Regions from separate parts of the Roseateles sp. GW821-FHT09B06 genome, predicted to be linked through region 1. Evidence: riboswitches for the same ligand, from Rfam matches in the RefSeq annotation. Region 1 holds a riboswitch; the other holds the start of a gene.
The links. Region 1 has a riboswitch for glycine ahead of AC07OQ_RS23230 (D-amino acid dehydrogenase). Riboswitches for the same ligand answer to the same signal wherever they lie in the genome.
Positions count from the first base shown of each region.

Region 2: it holds a riboswitch for glycine, as region 1 does, so the genes downstream of both, gcvT (glycine cleavage system aminomethyltransferase GcvT) here and AC07OQ_RS23230 (D-amino acid dehydrogenase) in region 1, are expected to answer to the same signal.

Region 1 covers NZ_JBWKPM010000042.1:19,918-27,405, reverse strand. The annotation lists gene AC07OQ_RS23240 (SRPBCC family protein) at 8-604, shown strand; gene fusA (elongation factor G) at 618-2,681, opposite strand; gene AC07OQ_RS23230 (D-amino acid dehydrogenase) at 2,765-4,084, opposite strand; glycine riboswitch at 4,182-4,296, opposite strand; glycine riboswitch at 4,297-4,390, opposite strand; gene AC07OQ_RS23225 (PQQ-dependent sugar dehydrogenase) at 4,464-5,624, shown strand; gene AC07OQ_RS23220 (class I SAM-dependent methyltransferase) at 5,636-6,442, shown strand; gene AC07OQ_RS23215 (alpha/beta hydrolase) at 6,439-7,248, shown strand; gene AC07OQ_RS23210 (hypothetical protein) at 7,483-7,488, shown strand, end outside.
Region 2 covers NZ_JBWKPM010000001.1:19,253-26,740, reverse strand. The annotation lists gene AC07OQ_RS00120 (S8/S53 family peptidase) at 1-382, shown strand, start outside; gene AC07OQ_RS00115 (ATP-binding protein) at 386-1,705, opposite strand; gene AC07OQ_RS00110 (response regulator) at 1,708-2,367, opposite strand; gene AC07OQ_RS00105 (LysR family transcriptional regulator) at 2,426-3,373, opposite strand; gene AC07OQ_RS00100 (SDR family oxidoreductase) at 3,487-4,233, shown strand; glycine riboswitch at 4,287-4,392, shown strand; glycine riboswitch at 4,402-4,524, shown strand; gene gcvT (glycine cleavage system aminomethyltransferase GcvT) at 4,577-5,719, shown strand; gene gcvH (glycine cleavage system protein GcvH) at 5,761-6,138, shown strand; gene gcvP (aminomethyl-transferring glycine dehydrogenase) at 6,221-7,488, shown strand, end outside.

The sequences.
Region 1 (7,488 bases):
ATTTGCCATGCCTCGTCCCGCCTCCTTTCTACGGCGCGCCCTGCTGCTGACCCTGCTGGCGCTGGCAGCTCAGGCCGGCGCGACCGAGCGCAGCCTTGATAAAGAAGTGACCATCAATGCCAGCCTGGACCAGGCCTGGGCGAGCTGGACCACGCGCGAGGGCATCGTCGCCTTCTTCGCGCCCGACGCCCGCATCGAGCCCAAGGTCGGCGGCGCCTTCCAGATCTATATCGACCCCGGTGCCGAACCCGGTATGAAGGGGGCCGATGAGATGCGCTTCCTGGCCCTGCAGCCCGGGAAGATGATCAGCTTCGACTGGAACGCCCCGCCCCACCTGCCCGAGGCCCGCGCGCAGCGCACCTTCGTGATCGTGCGTTTCGAGCCCCTGAGCGGGAGTCAGACGCGGGTGCGGCTGCATCACACCGGCTGGGGCGACGGCGGCGAATGGGACAAGGCCTACACCTATTTCGACCGCGCCTGGGGCCATGTGCTGGCGAACCTGAAGAAGCGCTACGAGACCGGGCCGCAGGACTGGACCGAATGGCTGGCGCAGCTGGAGAAGTTCCGCGCGCAGGCCAGGGCGGCGGCCTCGGCGCCGAAGTAAGTCGGCCGCGGCCCTACTCCTCGTCGCGCACCTTGTAGGCGCCCACCAACTGGGCCTGGGTGTTGGGCGGCACCGGCTCGTAGTGCGACAGCGCCAGGGTGTAGCGGCCCTGGCCGCTGGTCATCGCATTGAGCCGGGTCTGGTAGTTCGACAGCTCGGCCAGCGGCGCCAGGCCCTGCACCGTGATCACGCCGGGCACGGCCGAGCGCGTGCCGTTCACCTGGCCGCGCCGCGCCGCCAGATCGCCGGTGATGTCGCCCATCGAGACCTCGGGCGCGCTGATCTCGACGTTGACGATGGGCTCCAGCACCAGTGGCCGTGCCTCGCGCACCGCCACGATCAGGGCCTTGCGGCCGGCCGTGACGAAGGCGATCTCCTTGCTGTCGACCGAATGGTGCTTGCCGTCGAACACCGTGACCTTCAGGTCCACCAGCGGATGGCCCGAGATCACGCCGCTGGCCAGGGCCGAGCGCACGCCCTTCTCGACCGCCGGCATGAACTGGCCGGGGATGGTGCCGCCCTTGACCGCGTCGACGAACTCGAAGCCGGCACCGCGCGCCAGCGGCTCGATGCGCAGATAGACCTCGCCGAACTGGCCCGCGCCGCCGCTCTGCTTCTTGTGGCGGTAATGGCCCTCGGCCGGCGCCGAGATGGTCTCGCGGTAGGCGATGCTGGGCTCCTTGGTCGTCACCTCGAAGCGATAGGTTTCGCGCAGCCGCTCCAGCAGCAGGCGCAGATGCAGCTCGCCCAGGCCGTAGACCAGGGTCTCGTTGGTCACCGCCACATGCTCCACCTTCAGGCAGGGGTCCTCGTCCACCAGGCGGTTCAGGATCTCCCACAGGCGCTGCTCGTCGCCGTGGCGCGCCGGGCTGATCGCCAGGCCGTGCACCGGCACCGGGAAGTCCAGCGGCGCGAGGTGGATATGCTCGTCCTCGGGCGCGTCGTGCAGCACCGCGTCGTAATGCAGCTCCTCGACCTTGGCGATCGCGCAGAGATCGCCCGGCAGGGCCTCGTCCACTTCCACATGCTCCTTGCCCTGCAGCATGAACAGATGGCCGACGCGAAAGGGCTTGCGCGCATGCCCCACCAGCAGCTGGCTGTTCTTGCTCAGCGTGCCCTGGTGCACGCGCAGCACGCCCATCTTGCCCAGATAGGGGTCGGCGACGATCTTGAACACATGGGCCAGCACATGGGCGCCGGGCTCGGGCAGGGCCTGCAGCGGCAGCGCGTCCGGCCCCTCACCACGCAGGAACTGCGGCGGGTTGCCCTCGGCCGGGTTGGGCAGCAGGCGCTCGATCACGTCCAGCAGCTCGGCCACGCCGGCGCCGCTCCTGGCCGAGGCGAAGCACACCGGGATCAGGTGCCCCTCGCGCAGCGCCTGCTCGAGCGGCGCATGCAGCTCGCTGGGGTCGACATCGCCCTCGTTCAGGTAGCGGTCGACGAAGGCCGCGTCCACCTCGACCACCTGTTCCACCAGGGCCTGGTGGGCCTGCGCCACCGAGGCGAAGTCGGCCGCGCCGTCCTTGCAGTAGAAGCAGTCCTGCACCTGGGCGGCGCCGCCGCTCGGCAGGTTCAGCGGCAGGCATTCGCGGCCGAAGGTCTGGCGCAACTGCTCCAGCAGGCCGGGCAGGTCGACGCCGGGGGCATCGATCTTGTTGACCACGATGACGCGGCACAGGCCGCGCCGCGCGGCCGCCTCCATCATGCGCGAGGCCATCAGCTCGATGCCGTTCTGGGCGTTGACCACCACCACGGCCGTGTCCACCGCCTCCAGCGCCGGCAGCGACTGGCCGACGAAGTCCGGTGCGCCGGGCGTGTCCACCACATGCAGGCGCAGACCGGCGTGGCGCATATGCACCAGGCTGGTCTGCAGCGAATGCTGCATGCGCCTTTCCAGCGGGTCGAAGTCGCTGACCGTGTTGCCGCGCTCGACGCTGCCCGCGCTGCCGATGCTGCCGGCGCGCAACAGCAAGGCCTCGGCCAGGCTGGTCTTGCCGGCGCCGGCCGGCCCTACCAGGGCCAGGGTCCGGATCGCGGCAATGCCGGGGTGGACGGGACTCGTGCTGTCATCGGCCATGGCGCACTCCTTTGGAGCTGTGACCCCAGGGTAGGGCATGCGCGCCGGGCCGGCAAGAGGCCTTGCGCGCATGCGCGGGCGGATCAGCCCGCCAGCCCGGGGCGCATCAAGACCTGCCCCCGCTCCAGCCCGGTGAAGGCGTAGTCCAGCTCCGGCGCGCGGCCGCCGACGATGTCGGCGATCGCCGCGGCCGAGCCGCAGCTGTGCGTCCAGCCCAGGGTGCCATGGCCGGTGTTGAGGAACAGATTGCCGATCCGGCTGCGGCCGATATAGGGCAGGTTGGACGGCGTGGCCGGGCGCAGGCCGGTCCAGAACTGGGCGCCATTTCCCTCGGGATCGGCATCGGTCTGGCCTTCCATCATTCGCGGGAACAGCTCGCGCGTGCGCCGCACGATGGCCTCGCAGCGGCGCAGATTCAGGCTGGTGTCGTAGCCGTTCAGCTCGGCCGTGCCGGCGATGCGCAGGCGCTCGCCCAGGCGCGAGAACACCAGCTTGTACTCGTCGTCGGTCAGCGAGACCTGGTAGCTGTGCTCGGGGGACGTCACCGGCAGGGTGACCGAGTAGCCCTTGGCGGGGTAGATGTTCAGATCTACGCCCAGCTCGCGCGCGAAGGCGCGGCTGAAGGAGCCCAGGCACAGCACATAGGCCTCGCCGCGCAGCTGCTCGACGCGGCCCGCCGCGTCGGCCACGACCGCCTGCCGGATGCCACCGCCGCCTTGCTCCAGGCCCAGCAAGCGGGTCTCGTAGCGAAAGCGCACGCCGGCCTCGGCGCAGCGCCGCGCCAGTTCCTGGGTGAAGCGGTGGGCGTCGCCCGATTCGTCGCTGGGCGTCATGCTGCCGCCGACGATCCTGTCGCGGCATTGCGCCAGCGCCGGCTCGATGGCTACGCATTCGTCCGGCGTCTTCATGTCCAGCTCGCAGCCCTGCTCGCGCATCAGGCGCGCCGGCTCCTGTGCAGCCGCGTACTCGGCCTCGCTGGTGTAGAAGTGCAGGATGCCCTGGCTGCGTTGCTCGTACTGGATGCCGGTGGCGGCGCGCAGCTCGCGCAGCTTGGCGCGGCTGTACAGGCCCAGGCTGACGATGTTGCGGATGTTGTGGGCGGTGCGGCCCGGCAGGCATTCGCGCAGGAAGGCCAGGCCCCAGCGCCATTGCGCCGGATCCGCGCGCAGCCGGAACAGCAGCGGCGCATCCTCCTTCATCAGCCATTTCAAGACCTTCAGCGGCGCGCCCGGGTTGGCCCAGGGCTCGGCATGCGAGACCGAGATCTGGCCGCCGTTGGCGAAGCTGGTTTCCAGGCCGGCGGCCGGCTGGCGTTCGATGACGGTGACCTCGTGGCCCTGCTGGCGCAGATACCAGGCCGTGGTGATGCCGGTGACGCCGGCGCCCAGAACGATGACATGCATGGAAGAACACTCCCGACAGGAGTTCCGCGCAGGCGTGACGACGGCCGCGGGCCTTGCGATGGCGAAGGAAACCCGGAGCGTGCCGCGCCTGACGCGCGCCGCTCCCGCTGTCCTTGGTACCTGAGAGATTCGGCGCGAAACACCACCCGGTGCGCGCCTTGCTCCTTCGGTGGCGCCGCCCTTGCAGCGGCGCACTCTCCAGCATTCGGCATGTTGCGGATCCAGTACGGGGCCTGAGCGAGTATGGGAGCTTGCGCCTTCGGCGGCCGCAGCCCTGGGGCTGCGGCACTCTCCTGAATCCGTGACGGAGTGTATGCGATGTGCTCGGCAATCCGGCGAGTCGGCCTAGACTCTGGCCGATCATGGACGGAGTCCCTCGATGACGATCAGCCGTGCCGACCTGGCCCTCCTGGCAGTTGCCGTTGCTGCCGTGATGGCCTGCGGCGGAGGCGGCGGGAGCGGGAGCGGTGCCGCGCCCGGCCCCGCCGCTGCGCCGCAGCCGAGCATCCTGCACAGCGGCCTGTCCAGCCCCTGGGCCCTGGCCCTGCTGCCGGGCGGCGAGATGCTGGTGACGCAGAAGGCCGGCAGCCTGCTGCGCCTGGCGGCCGACGGCCGCAGCACCCTGGCCAACATCGCCGGCGTGCCGGCCGTCAGCGCCGGCGGCCAGGGCGGCCTGCTCGATGTGGCGCTCGATCCCGACTTCGCCAGCGGCAGCCCCTGGGTCTACCTCAGCTATGCCGAGCCGGGCAGCGGCGCCGAGGCCGGCCGTGCCGGCACCGCGGTGCTGCGCGGCCGGCTGGTCGGCAATGCCTTGCAGGACGTGGCGGTGATCTTCCGCCAAGCCCCCAAGGTCGCGGGCAGCGGCCACTATGGCTCGCGCCTGGTGTTCGGGCGCGACAAGACGCTGTTCATCACCCTGGGCGAGCGCATGCAGGGCAGCCCGGCCCAGGACCCGGTGCAGACCCTGGGCAAGGTGGTGCGGATCAAACGCGACGGCAGCGTGCCGGCCGACAACCCGGACTTCGGCGCCGGCGCGCGGCCGGGGCTGTGGAGCATCGGCCTGCGCAATCCGCAGGGGGCGGCCCTGCACCCCGAGACCGGCGAGCTGTGGCTCAGCGACCATGGGCCGCAGGGCGGCGACGAGATCAATATCGCGCGGGCCGGGGCCAACTACGGCTGGCCGGTGAAGAGCTACGGCTGCAACTACGGCGCACCGGTCGGCGAGGCCTGCCGCATCGGCGGCGGCACCCATGCGCCGACCTATGTCGAACCGCTGAGCTACTGGGTGCCGACCTCGATCGCGCCGGCGGGCCTGGCCTTCTACACCGGCAGCATGTTCCCCGAATGGCGCGGACAGCTGTTCTCCGGCGCGCTGGCCGGCCAGGCGCTGTGGCGGCTGCAGCTCAGCGGCAATGCGGTGGTCGGCCGCGAGGCCATGTTCGCGAACCTGGGCGAGCGCTTCCGCGATGTGCGCCAGGCGCCGGACGGCGCCCTGCTGCTGCTGACCGACAGCGGCAAGCTGATGCGTCTGGCCCGGTAGCATGCGGGTTCATGGACCATGAACCCGACAGCGGCGCGCGCTTGCGCGCCCAGTACAGTGCCGAGGGCGGCACCGGCCGGATCTTCGGCCCCAAGGTGCGCGACTACGCGGCCTCGCGCCCCGACTATCCGGCCGCGCTGTTCGACGCGCTGGCCGAATGCCTGCCGCCGCAGCCCATGATCGCCGATATCGGCGCCGGCACCGGGCTGCTGAGCGCCGGCCTGCTGGCACGCGGCTGGACCGTGCACGCGATCGAACCCAGCGACGAGATGCGCGCCGCGGCGGATGCCTGGCTGGGCGACCAGCCGGGCTATCGCAGCAGCGCCGGCCGTGCCGAGGCGCTGCCGCTGGCGGATGCCAGCGTCGACCTGCTGACCGCGGCCCAGGCCTTCCACTGGTTCGAGGTCGAGGCGGCGCGCGCCGAGGCCCTGCGGGTGCTCAGGCCCGGTGCCGCGGTGGCGCTGATCTGGAACGACCGCGTGCTCGACACGCCGCTGCACCGCGCGCTGGACGAGCTGTTCGCCGAGTTCGGCGGCGCCAAGCGAGCGGCCCTGCTGGCGCACGAGGACCGCAGCGCGGTGCCGTGCTTTTTCGGGGCGGGCCAGGTGAGCGAGCGGGCCTGGCCGCATGCGCACCGGCTTGATGCCGCCGGGCTGGAGGCCCTGGTGTTCTCGCGCTCCTACATGCCGGCGCGCGACAGTGCGGCGGGCCGCACCGTCGTGGCGGCGTTGCGGCCGCTGTTCGAGCGTTTCGCGACGGTCGGCGAGGGCCTGTGGGTACCCTACCGCACGGTGGCCCTGATCGGCCGGCCCGCGTGAACGTCGCGGGACGCGCGCTGCTTGCGCTCGCGCTGGGCCTGGGCGCCTACGCGCTGCCGCTGGCCTGGCTGTACTGGCGTCAGGAGCGCCTGCTGTTCATGCCCGAGCCGCTGCCGGCCGCGCACCGCTTCGAGTTCGGCGCCGATGTGACGGAGCGCGTGATCGAGGTGCCCGGCGCGCGGCTCTCGGCCCTGCATCTGCAGCTGCCGGCGCCCAAGGGGCTGATCTTCTTCCTGCATGGCAATGCCGGCAGCCTGCAGAGCTGGTTCGTCAACGCCGACTTCTATCGCCGGGCCGGCTACGACCTCTTCATGCTGGACTACCGCGGCTACGGCAAGAGCACGGGCCGCATCGAGAGCGAGGCCCAGCTGCGCGCCGACGTGCGGGCGGCATGGGAACTGGTGGCGCCGCGCTATGCGGGGTTGAAGCGGGTGATCTATGGCCGTTCGCTGGGCACGGCCCTGGCCGCCGGGCTGGCGGCCGAGGTGGAGCCCGAGCTGACCCTGCTGGTCTCGCCCTACTGCAGCATGGGCGAGCTGATGCGCCAGCATTACCCCTTCGTGCCGGCCGCGCTGCTGCGCTATCCGCTCGATACCTGCGCCGACGCGGCGCGCATCGGCGGCGCGCTGTGGCTGCTGCACGGCGAGCTGGACCCGCTGATCCCGCCGACCCATAGCGAGCGGCTCAAGCTGCGTGCGCCGCAGGCCCGCCTGCTGCTGATCCCCGGCGCCGGCCACAACGATCTGCAGAATTCCGAGCCCTATCTGCGGGTCCTGCGCGAGGCGCTGCAGGCGACGGCGCCCTGATCACGGCTGGTCGCGGCTTGCTATGCCTCGGCGGCCAGTACACCGGAGGGAGGGTCTTGATGGATGAGGTCGGCGCCGCAGCGGGCACCAAACCAGCACTGAAAAAAACACCCGTGCTGTTCGATCAAGCGCATCCGCAATACGCTCAACAGCAACTACCCGGCGCATTCCTATCCGATCACGCTGCGCGAGGCCCGGCGCATCGGCCTGAATGTCGAGCCTTTGCCGGCGCATGTGAAC
Region 2 (7,488 bases), on a different contig from region 1:
CGCCGGCACGATCAACGGCCTGGCCTGCGGCAATGAAGTGAAGGTGGTCGGCGGGCTCGAAGTTCGGTCCGGCGGGCGGCTCGACCCGGCGCCCTACTCTTCGGTTAGCCTTCCGGTCGACCGGCGTGCATCCAAACGCGAACTGGCCATCACCGAGGACTCTCCGGTACTGCGCGGCATCCATGCGGCGGGCTGCCGCAGCGGCACGGTGGTGGCCCTCAGCGGTACCAGCACGGCCGCACCACAGCGTGCGCGCGCGCTCGCCTTTGCTCTGCCGGCACCGGTTCCCCCTACCAAGGTGGATGACCACAACAGCACGCCGCGGCCACTGGTGCGGCCCGACACGGAACTGGTCGCACGCTCGCGGCTGCGCCGCCCCTGAGGCTCAAGTCCAGGGCACCGAGGCGAACAGCACATCCACCCGCAGCCCGCCCAGCGCCTCCGAACGGTCGAGCAGCAGCCGCGCCCCATGCCGGTCGGCGATCGTCTTGACGATCGCCAGGCCCAGGCCGCTGCCGGTGGCTTGGGCCTGGGCCTCGCCGCTGCGGTAGAAGCGGTCGAACACGCGCTCGCGCTCCTCGGCCGCGATGCCGGGGCCGCTGTCCTCGATGCGCAGCCGCACCCGCGTGCCCTCGTCGAGCAGCAGCACGTCGACCTTGCCGCCGGCCGGCGTGTACTTGACCGCGTTGTCCAGCAGGTTGCGCAGCAGCACGGCCAGGGCCTCGGGCTGGCCCTGGATCTGCGCGGCATCGGCGCGCAAGAGGCCCAGATCGATGTTTCTGGCCTGGGACGCCGGCACCTGTTCGCCCAGCACCCGCCGCAGCAGGGGCTCCAGCGCGACGGGCTGGCGGGCGCCGCCCGGCGTCTCCTGCCGCGCCAGCAGCAGCAGCTGCTCGACCAGATGGCTGGCCCGCTCCACGCCGGCCACCAGGCGGGCCTGGGCCTGGGCCCGGCCGGCCGCGTCGCCGGCGCGCTGCAGGCCCTCGATCTGCAGCTTCAGCGCGGTCAGCGGCGAGCGCAGCTCGTGCGCAGCGTCGGCGACGAAATGCTGCTGCAGCTCGAAGGCTTGGCGCACCCGCCCGAGCAGCGAGTTCAGCTCGCGCACCATCGGCCGAATCTCGACCGGCAGACCTTCTTCGCCCACCGCCGACAGATCCTCGGCCTCGCGCGTCGCCAGCTGGCGCCGCACCCGCTCCACCGGCGCCAGCGAGCGGCTGACCACCCAGCCGACCACGAACATCAGGATCGGCAGCACGATCGCGATCGGCGTGATGGTGCGCCAGGCCAGGCGGCCCGCCAGGCGCGAACGCACCGCCAGCTCCTGCGCCACCTGCACCACCTGGCCGCCGGTCTGCATCGACAGCACGCGGTACTGCTTGCCGTCCTCGCCGCGCACATTGGCAAAACCCAGCACCGCACGCTGCGGCAGGCGCGCGCGCGGCTGGGCGAAGAGCTGCAGGCCGTCGACGCTCCAGCCCTGGATGATCAGCTCCAGCTCCTCGGGCATGGCCTGCGAGCGGCCCGGCGTGGCGCCGCTCATCGACAGCGCGGTCTGCTGCATCTGGTAGTCGAAGATCTCGTCGGCCTCCTGCAGCGCGGTGCGGTAGGCGCTGGAGGCCTGCAGCACGGCGGCCAGGCCCACGGCCAGCAGCAGGAACAGCATCAGCCGGTGCCGCAGCGACAGCTCGCCCAGCAGGCGCTTCATCCTCATTGCTTGGGCACCATATAGCCGAGCCCGCGCACGTTCTGGATCAGCGCCGCACCCAGCTTCTTGCGCAGGCCGTGGATATAGACCTCCACCGCGTTGCTGCTGATCTCGTCCTTCCAGCTGTAGAGCTTCTCCTCCAGCTGCTGGCGCGACAGCACCAGGCCCGGCCGCGCCAGCAGCGGCTCCAGCACCGCCCATTCGCGCGCGGTCAGCGTGACCGGCCTGCCCCCGACCATGGCCTCGTGAGTGGCGGGGTTCAGGCTCACGCCCATATGCTCATAGACCGGCTCGGCGCTGCCGCTGGCGCGGCGCAGCAGCGCGCGAATGCGGGCCAGCAGCTCGTCCAGCTCGAAGGGCTTGAGCACGTAGTCGTCGGCGCCGGCGTCCAGCCCTGCCACCCGCTGCGACAGGGCGTCGCGTGCGGTGGCGATCAGCACCGGCAGACGCTGCTTGCGCGCACGCAGGGCGTGCAGCACCGACAGGCCGTCGCGCTTGGGCAGGCCCAGGTCCAGCAGCAGCAGATCGTAGTTCTGGGCCTGCAAGGCGGTGTCGGCCAGCTCGCCGTCCCTGACCCAGTCGACCGCATAGCCTTCGGCACGCAGCAGGTCCAAGAGCTGCTCGCCGATCATCGGGTCGTCTTCGACGAGAAGGAGTCGCATGGTGATGGGATTGTCCGATGCCCCGAGGGACGCGGCTTAGGCCGGGCTTAAACCTGGTCTAAGCCCCGGCGCTGGCGTCGAAGCGCGCCGCCATCCCCTGCTCGCGAAAGGCGGCCAGCACGAAATCGACGAAGACGCGGGTGCGCGAAGGCAGGAGCTTCTTGTGAGGGTAGTACAGCGAGATCGGCCCCTGGTCCACCGACCAGCCGGGCAATAGGCGCTGCAGCGCGCCGCACTGCAGCCCCGGCCAGGCGTGCGGCGTTGGCAGCAATGCGATGCCCAGACCCTGCATGGCCGCCTGGGCCATGGCCTCCGGGTCGTCGAAGATCAGCCGCGTGCGGCACTCGACCGGGGCTTCCTCACCGGCCGCATTGCGCAAGACCCAGTTGCGCAGCCGGCCGGTCATGACGGAGCGGCGCACGATGGCGTCCAGCCCCGCCAGCTCGGCTGGATGCGCCGGCAGCGGCCGCCCGGCCATATGCTTCGCCACAAAGGCGGGCGAGGCCACCGCGATCACATGGGTGCGCGCCAGCTCGCGCGCCACCACGCCCTGCGGCAGCTCGATGCCGCCGCCGATGGCTACGTCGAAGCCGCCACCGATCAGGTCGACCTGGCGATTGTCGAAATGCCAGTCCAACACGATGGCCGGATAGCGCCGCAGGAACTCATCCAGCAGCGGCAGCAGGTACTGGCGCCCGAACGCCACGCCGACGCCCACCTTCAGTTCGCCCGCGGGCTGGCCCTCCTCGTCCTGCGCCGCGCCGGCGAAGGCGTCCAGCAGACTGGCATGCGGCCCGGCCACCTCGCGCAGAAAGCGTTCGCCGCCAACGGTCAGGGTCAGCAGCCGGGTGCTGCGCTGGAACAGCCGCAGGCCCAGGCGCAGCTCGAGCCGCGCGACGTTCTTGCTCACCGCCGCCGGCGTCAGCCCCAGGCGCCGCGCGGCGGCCGAGAAGCTGCCGGTCTCGGCGCTCTGGAGGAAGGATTCGAGCAGATTGAGCGATTCCACGCGTCCATCTTATATCGATGGTTGAGGCTGATATTCCAGATTCATAGCTACAAACATCGCAATGCACTGCCCATACTGGATTCACATTCACTCCATTTCCCGAGCACAGCATCATGAACAAGCCCCTCTCCGGCAAGGTCGCCTTCGTCACCGGCGGCGCCCGCGGCATCGGTGCCGCCATCGTCCGCCGCCTGGCCCGTGACGGCGCCGCCGTCGCCTTCACCTACCAAAACTCCGCCGCCGCGGCCGACGAGCTGGTCCAGGACATCGTGGCGGACGGTGGTCGCGCCCTGGCCTTCAAGTCCGATGCGGCCGACGCCGTGGCCTTGAGCGGCGCCATCGACGCCGCCGCGGCGCAACTGGGTGGTCGCATCGACATCCTGGTGAACAACGCCGGCGTGCTGCTGCTGGGGCCGGTGGACGCCTTCTCGCTGGAGGACTTCGACAAGACCCTGGCCGTCAATGTGCGCGCCGTCTTCGTCGCCGCCAAGGCCGCGCTGCCGCACATGGGTGCGGGCGGCCGCATCATCAATATCGGCAGCACCAATGCCGAGCGCATGCCCTTCCCCGGCGGCAGCGCCTACGCGATGAGCAAGTCGGCGCTGCAGGGCCTGGTGCAGGGCATGGCGCGCGACCTGGGCCCGAGGGGGATCACCGTCAACAACGTGCAGCCCGGCCCGACCAACACCGACATGAACCCCGAGAGCGGCGACTTCGCGGCCGGCCTGCACGGCCTGATGGCGCTGCAGCGCCATGCGCATCCGGACGAGATCGCCGGCATGGTGGCCTATGTCGCCGGCCCGGAGGCCGGTTTCGTGACCGGCGCCAGCCTGACCATCGACGGCGGTTTCAAGGCCTGAGTTCGTCCCGCACCGACGATTTGCATCCGGTGGCGTCCAAAGCGCCGCTACAATCCGCCGCGTCAGGAGAGAGTCCCCCTCGTGGGGGCCGCCGAAGGCGCAGTGGCATGGGTTGATCCCGGGCTGCGAACGCTCAGGCAAAAGGACTGGCAAGACGCTCCGACCGGAGCGTTCCTCACTGGAGAGAGGCGGACCCCGGAGTCCGCCCACCGAAGGGGCAAGCCGCTGGCCGTATTCCACAGGGAAAGGCTGGTGGCCAATCTCTCAGGTAAAGCGGACAGCGAGGGCATATTTCCCCACGACTCGGGTCGTGGGTCTGACGAATGCCCTCGGAGTTTTCCTCATGTCCGCTGCCGATTCCGCCGCCCCGCTCAAGACCACCCCCCTGCACGCGCTGCACATCGAACTCGGCGCCAAGATGGTGCCTTTCGGCGGCTACGACATGCCGGTGCAATACCCCGCCGGCGTGATGGCCGAGCACAAGCACACGCGCGCCGCGGCCGGCCTGTTCGACGTCTCCCACATGGGCCAGCTGCGCCTGGTCGGCGCGCAGGCCGCGGCGGCCCTGGAAACCCTGGTGCCGGTCGACGTGATCGACCTGGGCCTGTTCAAGCAGCGCTATGCCCTGTTCACCGACGACAAGGGCGGCATCCTGGACGACCTGATGATCTGCCGCCGCCCGGACGACCTGTTCGTCGTGGTGAACGCCGGCTGCAAGGAACAGGACATCGCCCATTTGCAGGCCAAGATCGGCAGCAGGTTTGGTGATGACTGCCGGGTGATCCCCAGCCCCGAGCAGGCGCTGCTGGCGCTGCAGGGGCCGCAGGCCGTGGACGCGCTGGCAAGGCTGAATGCCGACGTCAAGCAACTGGTCTTCATGACCGGCGGCTTCTTCGAGCTGGACGGCATCCCGAGCTTCATCACCCGTTCCGGCTACACCGGCGAGGACGGCTTCGAGATCTCGGTGCACCAGGACCAGGCCGTGGCGCTGGCGCGCAAGCTGCTGGCCCAACCCGAGGTCAAGCCGATCGGCCTGGGCGCCCGCGACTCGCTGCGCCTGGAAGCCGGCCTGTGCCTCTACGGCCATGACATCGACACCGCGACCACGCCGGTGGAAGCGTCTCTCACCTGGGCAATCCAGAAGGTGCGCCGCGCCGGCGGCGCCCGCGCCGGCGGCTATCCCGGTGCGGCCGTGATCGACCGTCAGTTCGCCGAAGGTGCCGCGAAGAAGCGCGTCGGCCTGGTCAGCAGCGAGCGCATGCCGGTGCGCGAGGGCGCCAAGCTGGTGGACGCCAGCGGTGCCGAGGTCGGCACCGTCACCAGCGGCACCCTGGGCCCCACGGTCGGCAAGCCGGTGGCCCTGGCCTATGTGAAGACCAGCCACGCCACGCTGGGCACCGAGCTGTTCGCGCTGGTGCGCGACAAGCGCACGCCGATGACGGTGTCTTCCACGCCCTTCACGCCCAACGGATACTTCCGCGGTTGATTCACCCCTCCCGCAACCCTCAAAACATCACGGAGCAGCCCATGAGCACCATCAAGTACACCGCCGACCACGAGTGGATCCAGATCGAAGGCGACGGCACCGTCACCGTGGGCATCACGGTCCACGCCCAGGACGCGCTGGGCGACGTGGTCTTTGTCGACCTGCCCGAGATCGGCAAGAGCTATGCCGCCAAGGAAGTGGCCGGCGTGGTGGAGTCGGTCAAGGCCGCCGCCGACGTCTACATGCCCGTGTCGGGCGAGATCACCGAGGTCAACGAGGAGTTGCGCAACGACCCCTCGCTGGCCAACAGCGATCCGCTGAAGAGCGGCTGGTTCTTCAAGGTCAAGCTGGCCAACGGCGCGGAACTGGACGGCCTGATGGACGGCACGGCCTACGACGAGCTGGTCAAGAACAGCTGATCGTCCGGAAGCCATCGTCGTAAGAGAAAGAAGAAAGGCGGGCACTCCGGTGCCCGCTGTTGTATCGCAAGGATTGTTTGCCATGTTGATGTCTGCGCTGAAGCCCCTGGGCGAGCTCGAGAACGCCGCCGAATTCCAAGCCCGCCACATCGGCCCCGATGCCGCCGACGAGGCCGGCATGCTGTCGGTGATCGGCCAGGCCTCGCGCCGCGCGCTGATCGAGGCCATCGTGCCCGCCAGCATCAAGCGCTCGCAAGGCATGGCCCTGCCCGCCGCCGCCACCGAAGCCCAGGCCCTGGCCGAGCTGAAGGCGCTGGCCCGGCAGAACAAGGTGCTGAGCAGTCATATCGGCCAGGGCTACTACGACACCCTGACCCCGGGCGTAATCCTGCGCAACATCCTCGAGAACCCCGCCTGGTACACGGCCTACACGCCCTACCAGGCCGAGATCTCGCAAGGCCGCATGGAGGCCCTGGTCAACTTCCAGACCATGGTGACCGACCTGACCGGCATGGCGATCGCCAACAGCTCGATGCTGGACGAGGCCACCTCGGCCGCCGAGGCCATGACCCTGGCCGCCCGCGTGGGCAAGAGCAAGAGCCAGATCTTCTTCGTCGCCGACGACGTGCTGCCGCAGACCCTGGAAGTGGTGCGCACCCGCGCCGAACCGCTGGGCTTCACGGTGCAGGTCGGCAAGGCCGAGGACGCGGGCAAGAGCGAGTGCTTCGCGGCGCTGCTGCAGTACCCCGGCGTCAACGGCGAGATCCGGCCGCTGCAGCCCATCGCCGATGCCCTGCACGCCCAGGGCGCGCTGCTGATCGCCGCCGCCGACCTGCTGGCGCTGACCCTGCTGAAGGCGCCCGGCGAGCAAGGCGCCGACATCGCGGTGGGCACGACCCAGCGCTTCGGCATGCCCATGTGCAACGGCGGCCCGCATGCCGCCTACATGGCCTGCAAGGACGAATTCAAGCGCAACCTGCCCGGCCGTCTGGTCGGCGTCAGCGTCGACTCGCATGGCAACCCCGCCTACCGCCTGGCCCTGCAGACCCGCGAGCAGCATATCCGCCGCGAGAAGGCCACCTCGAACATCTGCACGGCCCAGGTGCTGCCGGCGGTGGTGGCCAGCATGTACGCCGTCTATCACGGCCCGCAGGGCCTGAAGCGCATCGCTCAGCGCGTGGCCAGCTACACGGCCCTGCTGGCCGAAGGCCTGAAGACCCTGGGCTTCGCCGTCGCCAACGGCTCGGCCTTCGACACCCTGCAGGTGACGACCGGCGCCAAGACCGATGTGCTGCTGGCCGCGGCCGTAGCCGCCGGCATGAACTTCCGCCGTGCCGACACCGGCAGCGT